Regions from separate parts of the Enterobacter sp. UNJFSC 003 genome, predicted to be linked through region 1. Evidence: predicted binding sites of a transcription regulator. Region 1 holds the regulator's gene; the other holds the start of a gene.
The links. Region 1 encodes CRP, which controls carbon source genes, mostly activating them, when cyclic AMP is high. Its sites were predicted from a motif close to ATGTGANNNNNNTCACAT; they were not measured.

Region 1 (3,657 bases):
CTGGCGCGCAATTTTTTCCAGCGCACCGAGCTGTTTTTCCATGTTAAAGCGCGTGGGGTAGCGATGATAGAGAATGTCATCCGCCAGCACGCGCAGGCGCGCCGACACGGTTTGCGCATTCCAGCGGATCACCGCTTCGGCGTGGCTTTGCTCGACCAGCTTTTGCACCTCCTGCGGATGATGCAGGCTAACGGAGATATGCTCCTGCAGATCCAGACCCACCTGGAAGGTGCGCAGTAGCCGTTTGTAATCATGATTCCGGTTGGCGGCGAGCATGTGCAGCTGCTGATAGCACTGGCTGATCAGATCGACCACTTTTTGCTGACGCGCGAGCAGCGGCGGTAGCGATTTTTCCGGGTCGGTATGCTGGGTGAGCAGGGTATATTTAGCGTCGCAATAGTCCGCAAGCTGCACGTAGAGCAGGCTCAGGGATTCGCGCAGCGGCTGCTCCCGCCACATCCAGAACCAGAACCAGTTAAACAGCCCGTACCACAGCGTGCCAAGGGCGTAGATCAGCAGCGGTTCCCATACCGGCATATTCCCAGCAAGGCTCAGCGTGAAGATGGCGGCAATGAGCGAGGCGGGAAGCAGGCGGGCATGCAGCGAGCTGATTTCGGCAGTCACGCCGAGGGTCATCGCCAGCACGGTTAATATCAGAGGGAGAGGAATGTCCCGGGCAAGCAACAGCTGCACGGCGAGGCTACATCCTGCAAACAGGCTGCCACCAATAATCAGGCGTTTGAAAAAGCGCTTATGCGGCGTGTCCAGACCGGCGATGTTGCAGCAGGCGGGCACGAGGGAAAACAGCAGACCCTGTTGCAGGTGTCCGAGGAGCAGACCTACGGCCACAGGAAGGCACAACACCAGCGTTTGTCGCAGTGCGTAGTTAACTTCCGGGTGATAAATCAGCCTGCGCCACATGGGGAATAGAGACAAAAACGGCGTGTCACCTTGCGATGACACGCCGTTTTACCGGAATTAACGGGTCCCGTAGACCACGATAGTTTTACCGTGGGCAGAGATCAGGTTCTGGTCTTCCAGCATTTTCAGGATACGACCCACTGTTTCACGGGAGCAACCGACGATCTGACCGATTTCCTGACGGGTAATTTTAATTTGCATGCCGTCCGGGTGGGTCATGGCGTCTGGCTGTTTCGCCAGGTTTAACAGTGTCTGCGCGATGCGACCGGTAACGTCCAGGAAGGCAAGGTTACCCACTTTCTCTGACGTGACCTGCAGACGGCGTGCCATCTGCGAAGAAAGACGCATCAGGATGTCAGGGTTAACCTGAATCAGCTGACGGAATTTCTTATAAGAAATTTCAGCGACTTCACATGCAGTTTTTGCACGAACCCAGGCGCTACGTTCCTGGCCCTCTTCAAACAGGCCCAGTTCACCGATGAAGTCGCCCTGGTTCAGATAAGAAAGGATCATCTCTTTCCCTTCTTCATCTTTGATCAGCACTGCCACCGAGCCTTTAACGATGTAATACAACGTTTCCGCTTTTTCACCCTGGTGAATCAGCGTGCTCTTCGATGGGTACTTATGAATGTGGCAATGAGACAAGAACCATTCGAGAGTCGGGTCTGTTTGCGGTTTGCCAAGCACCATGCGCGGTTATCCTCTGTTATAAGCTGTCACCAGAGCCATAAGATGCATCCGGACTCTGGGGTTGCAATCGAATTCTTACCCATACCCTGGGAAGTCGGCTGTCGTAACGTTTCGCAGCCAGTAAAGTTTGATGTCCTCTGCATACATGTGTAACGTCAATGTATTACTGTAGCATCCAGAGTGTTTTAGCATAGCTTTTGCCGCGTGTCTCCTGGTGTCTCGCTTCAGCATGATGCAGGTCGCCTTCCGTTGCGAGAATTGTAACGCACGCGTAATCTGTCACCAAAAATGCAACGTCGGAGTTATGTATATGCAAGCGCGTGTGAAATGGGTTGAAGGTTTAACGTTCCTGGGCGAGTCCGCTTCAGGACACCAGATTTTGATGGATGGTAACTCCGGTGACAAAGCGCCAAGCCCTATGGAAATGGTGCTGATGGCGGCGGGGGGATGCAGCGCGATCGACGTCGTTTCGATCCTGCAAAAAGGTCGTCATGATGTGACCGATTGCGAAGTTAAGCTCACGTCAGAACGTCGCGAAGAGGCGCCACGCCTGTTCACCCACATTAACCTGCACTTTATCGTTACCGGTAAAGAACTGAAGGATGCGGCGGTATCACGCGCGGTCGATCTGTCCGCGGAGAAGTACTGTTCGGTGGCGTTAATGCTGGAGAAAGCGGTGAACATTACGCATTCGTATGAAGTGATCGAGGCCTAATGAAGGGGCATCGTGCGTTCTGATGCCCCCACCCTAACCCTCTCCGTGTGGGAGAGGGAATAGGATCACGCGATCTGCTTACCTTCCATCAACCGCTGTACCAGCGGCGTCATGATTAATTCCATCGCCAGCACCATTTTTCCGCCCGGCACCACCAACGTATTCATGTGCGAAATAAACGAGCCCTGCAGCATCGCCAGCAGCCACGGGTAATCGATCCCTTCGAGATTGCGGAAATGAATCACCACAAAGCTCTCATCCAGAGAGGGTATCGTTTTGGCGGCGAACGGGTTGGAGGTGTCCACCGTGGGGACGCGCTGGAAGTTGATATGGGTGCGGGAGAACTGCGGCGTCAGGAAGTTAATGTAGTCTTCCATTGAGCGGACGACCGAATCCATCACCGCCTCGCGCGAGTGACCGCGTTCGCTGATGTCACGGGTCAGCTTCTGGATCCACTCAAGGTTAACAATCGGCACCACGCCCACCAGCAGATCCACATATTGCGCCACGTCGTGCTGAGGGGTCACCACGCCGCCGTGCAGCCCTTCGTAAAACAGCACGTCGGTGGGTTCCGGCAGCGGCTGCCAGGGCGTAAAGGTGCCGGGTACCTGGTTCCAGGGCACGGCTTCATCGTAAGTGTGCAAATACTTGCGGGATTGACCCTTGCCGCTCTGGCCGTATTCACGAAACGTTTGTTCCAGCAGGCCGAAGTCATTGGCTTCCGGGCCAAAGTAGCTGATGTGTTTACCCAGATCGCGTGCCTTACGGATGGCCATGTCCATTTCAGGGCGCGTGTAGCGATGAAAGCTGTCGCCCTCAACCTCTGCCGCCCGGAGATTCAGCTGGGCGAAAATCTTGCGAAAGGCGAGGCTGGTGGTGGTGGTTCCCGCACCGCTTGAGCCCGTAACGGCAATAACCGGATGTCTGGCAGACATAGCAACTCCCTGACTGGAAAGGTTTAACGATCAGCCGTGAAACGCGCTGCGGGGCATGATGTTGACTGTCTCGTGGAGTTCAGACCATACCAATATCACGTCGCCGCTTTTAAGCTGGCGTTTTACATCGCTGACCTTTTGTTCAAGAGAACGTTCATGTTCACCATAATCGGTGCCTTCACGTAATACAAAGCTTTCAATCAGGCTATCGAGCGTTTCGGGAGCGAGATCTTGCCAGGGAATAATCATTGAGCACCGTCCAGATAAGCGGTTAACCAGTCAGGAATACGCGTCTCCAGCCACATTGTTGGCCGACGCAACGTACCGCCGACAAATCCTACGTGGCCGCCATGCTCGGTCAGCTGGTAGTGGACGTTGGCAGGCAAAAATTCCTGG
Region 2 (3,657 bases), on a different contig from region 1:
TCGATGCACCGCTGGAAAAACTGCCGCTGCTGGTTCGCGCCGGTGCAGGCCTGCCGCTCAGCGAACGCATCACGCACGTGAGTGCCGAAAAAGACACGACCCGCGAGCTGAAATTGTTCCCGGTGAAAGGCGTAGGCACCACTTCCGGCCTGCTGTTTGAAGATGATGGCGAAAGCTGGGGCTACCAGAACGGCAATGCGCTGTGGATCACCTGGGAGATGGTGTGCGACGGGGCAACTATCAACCTGAAGGTCAACGCGCACGGGGATTATCGTCCGGCGTGGAAAACGCTGAAGGTGTCGTTACTGGCGGGGGAAAAACGCACGCTGCGGGTGAATGGGGTTGAAGGGGAGGAGTGGGTGGTGTAGTGCGGCCTGATGCCCTCACCCTAACCCTCTCCCGCAGGGAGAGGGAATAGAACGTAGGCCGGGTAAGGCGAAGCCGCCACCCGGCTTTTTTTAATTTTCGATACCTTTGCTACGCAGATAATCTTCGTAGTTACCGGTGAAGTCCACCACGCGCTCTGGCGTAATTTCGATCACGCGGGTTGCCAGCGAGCTAACAAACTCACGGTCGTGAGAGACGAAGATCAGCGTGCCTTGGTACATCTCCAGCGCCATGTTCAGCGATTCGATAGATTCCATATCCAGGTGGTTGGTCGGTTCGTCCATCACCAGGATGTTGGGTTTTTCCATCATCAGCTTGCCGAACAGCATACGGCCCTTCTCTCCACCGGAGAGCACTTTCGCAGGCTTTTTGATGTCGTCCTGGCTGAACAGCAAACGCCCCAGAATACTGCGCACGGCCTGCTCGTCGTCCCCTTCCTGCTTCCACTGGCTCATCCAGTCGAACACCGTCAGGTCGTTTTCGAACTCGTATTCATGATCCTGCGCGTAATAACCAATCTGCGCGTTTTCAGACCATTTAACCGTACCGTTATCCGGCTGCAGCTCCCCGACAAAGGTTTTCAGCATGGTGGATTTACCCACGCCGTTGGCACCCAGAATGGCAATCTTCTCGCCCACTTCCAGCAGCAGGTTGAAGTTTTTAAACAGCGGGCCGCTTTCGAAACCTTTAGACAGGGCTTCCACTGCCAGCGCGTTACGGAACAGTTTCTTATCCTGCTCAAAGCGGATGAACGGGTTCTGACGGCTAGAGGCTTTAACTTCGTCGAGTTTGATCTTATCAATCTGACGCGCGCGCGAGGTCGCCTGACGCGATTTAGAAGCGTTGGCGCTGAAGCGGCTAACAAAGGACTGCAGGTCCGCAATTTGTGCTTTTTTCTTGGCGTTATCGGCAAGCAGACGTTCACGCGCCTGTGTTGCCGCGGTCATGTACTCGTCGTAATTACCCGGATAAACGCGCAGCTCGCCGTAGTCCAGATCCGCCATGTGCGTACAGACCATGTTCAGGAAGTGACGGTCGTGCGAAATGATGATCATGGTGCTGTCGCGATCGTTCAGCGTCTGCTCCAGCCAGCGAATGGTGTCGATGTCCAGGTTGTTCGTGGGTTCATCGAGCAGCAGAATGTCCGGGTTAGAGAACAGGGCCTGCGCCAGAAGCACACGCAGTTTCCAGCCTGGCGCGACTTCGCTCATCGGGCCGTAATGCTGTTCAACAGGAATACCTACGCCCAGCAGCAGCTCACCCGCGCGCGATTCGGCAGAGTAACCGTCCATCTCACCGTACAGCACTTCAAGATCGGCCACTTTGTAGCCATCTTCTTCGCTCATTTCAGCCAGCGCGTAAATGCGATCGCGCTCCTGCTTCACTTCCCACAGCTCTCCGTGTCCCATGATCACCGTATCAAGCACGGTGAACTCTTCAAAGGCGAACTGGTCCTGACGCAGCTTACCGATACGCTCGTTAGGATCGAGCGAAACGTTGCCAAGCGTCGGCTCTAAATCGCCGCCGAGGATTTTCATAAAGGTGGATTTACCGCTACCGTTGGCACCAATGAGGCCGTAACGGTTGCCGCCGCCAAATTTGACGGAAATATTTTCGAACAGCGGCTTACTGCCAAACTGCATAGTGACGTTGCTGGTAACTAACACGGAGAGATTCCTGCGAAAAGTGTGATAAACACGGCATTATGCCACAATTCCGAATTGAGATCCCGTGTTGCAACTCTCCACTAAACTTTAACAAAATCGAAAAAAATGTGATTTCGTACACATCTGAATTCCCTGTTAGCGGGAATGCACATATAATGCGCTCCCATCACAGATTCAGACTTATCAACCAATCGCCAGAGTGGCCTAGATACCTCGCACAACATGAACATGAAATTAACAACGCTTTTTGCGGCGGCGTTAGCCGTAGTAGGTTTTTGCAAAACCGCTTCTGCGGTGACTTATCCGCTGCCGACAGACGGTAGCCGTCTGGTGGGTCAGAATCAGGTGGTGATCGTGCCTGAAGGCAACTCGCAGCCGCTGGAATATTTTGCAGCAGAGTACCAGCTTGGTCTGTCAAACATGATCGAAGCTAACCCGGGCGTTGACCCGTATCTGCCAAAAGCGGGTACGGTGCTGAACATTCCTCAGCAGCTGATCCTGCCAGATACGGTACATGAAGGTATCGTCATCAACAGCGCGGAAATGCGTCTGTATTACTACCCTAAAGGCACCAACACGGTTATCGTGCTGCCAATCGGTATTGGCCAGTTGGGTAAAGATACCCCGCTGAACTGGACCACCAAAGTTGAGCGTAAGAAAGCCGGCCCAACCTGGACCCCAACGGCGAAAATGCACGCCGAGTACATTGCTGCAGGCGAGCCGCTGCCAGCCGTTGTTCCGGCAGGCCCGGATAACCCAATGGGTCTGTATGCGCTGTACATTGGCCGTCTGTATGCCATCCACGGTACCAACGCCAACTTCGGTATCGGCCTGCGCGTCAGCCACGGCTGCGTACGTCTGCGCAACGACGACATCAAATTCCTGTTCGAGAACGTGCCGGTTGGTACACGCGTCCAGTTCATCAATGAACCGGTAAAAGCGACCTCTGAACCGGACGGCAGCCGTTACATTGAAGTGCACAACCCGCTGTCCACCAGCGAAGACCAGATCAACAATAACGAAATCGTCCCCATCACGCTGAACAGTGCGGTACAGTCCGTCACGTCTCAGGCTGATGTGGAAACCGCCGTTGTTGACCAGGCCGTTCAGAACCGCTCAGGTATGCCAGTGCGTCTGAACTGATCGCGATACACGTAAAAAAGCGGGCTAACATGCCCGCTTTTTTTTATCCATTATTCACAATAACAATTCCGCCGTGGTCATACCGATAGTGGCAGTGGGCATACTCCAGCGGCGTACCGTCCTCCAGATAGATGACCTGCTCCACCTCCAGCACCGGGTCCGTTTGCTCGCACACTAAATGCTGCATATCCAGCGCGTTGGGCTTGAGCGCTCGCACCACGCGATACGACCCCATGATCTTCAGGCCCAGCGTCTCCTGCACGTACTGAAATACCGAGCTTTCGAGATGGCTTTTGTTCAGCCCTGGCACCAGGTTGAGCGGCATCACCGTTGAGTCCAGCGACATAGGTTCATTATTGAGCAGACGCAGACGAATGAAGTCATAGACCGGCGTATCGGCATTAATCATCAGCGATGCCTGCTCTTTCTCGTTCGGAAAACGCAGTTCGAAATGCACCAC

Region 2: V5P19_RS09700 (ABC-F family ATPase) is a predicted target of CRP. The motif match lies at 2,160-2,177, and genes of this name have one in related genera.

What each region holds. Positions count from the first base shown of each region.
Region 1 is NZ_JBAKHK010000008.1:163,059-166,715, forward strand. Features, by position in the region: gene V5P19_RS17790 (YccS/YhfK family putative transporter) at 1-921, opposite strand, end outside; gene crp (cAMP-activated global transcriptional regulator CRP) at 979-1,611, opposite strand; gene V5P19_RS17800 (OsmC family protein) at 1,922-2,326, shown strand; gene V5P19_RS17805 (phosphoribulokinase) at 2,392-3,261, opposite strand; gene V5P19_RS17810 (YheU family protein) at 3,292-3,510, opposite strand; gene V5P19_RS17815 (hydrolase) at 3,507-3,657, opposite strand, start outside.
Region 2 is NZ_JBAKHK010000002.1:755,292-758,948, forward strand. Features, by position in the region: gene V5P19_RS09695 (glycoside hydrolase family 31 protein) at 1-368, shown strand, start outside; gene V5P19_RS09700 (ABC-F family ATPase) at 459-2,054, opposite strand; gene ldtB (L,D-transpeptidase) at 2,277-3,197, shown strand; gene V5P19_RS09710 (GntR family transcriptional regulator) at 3,241-3,657, opposite strand, start outside.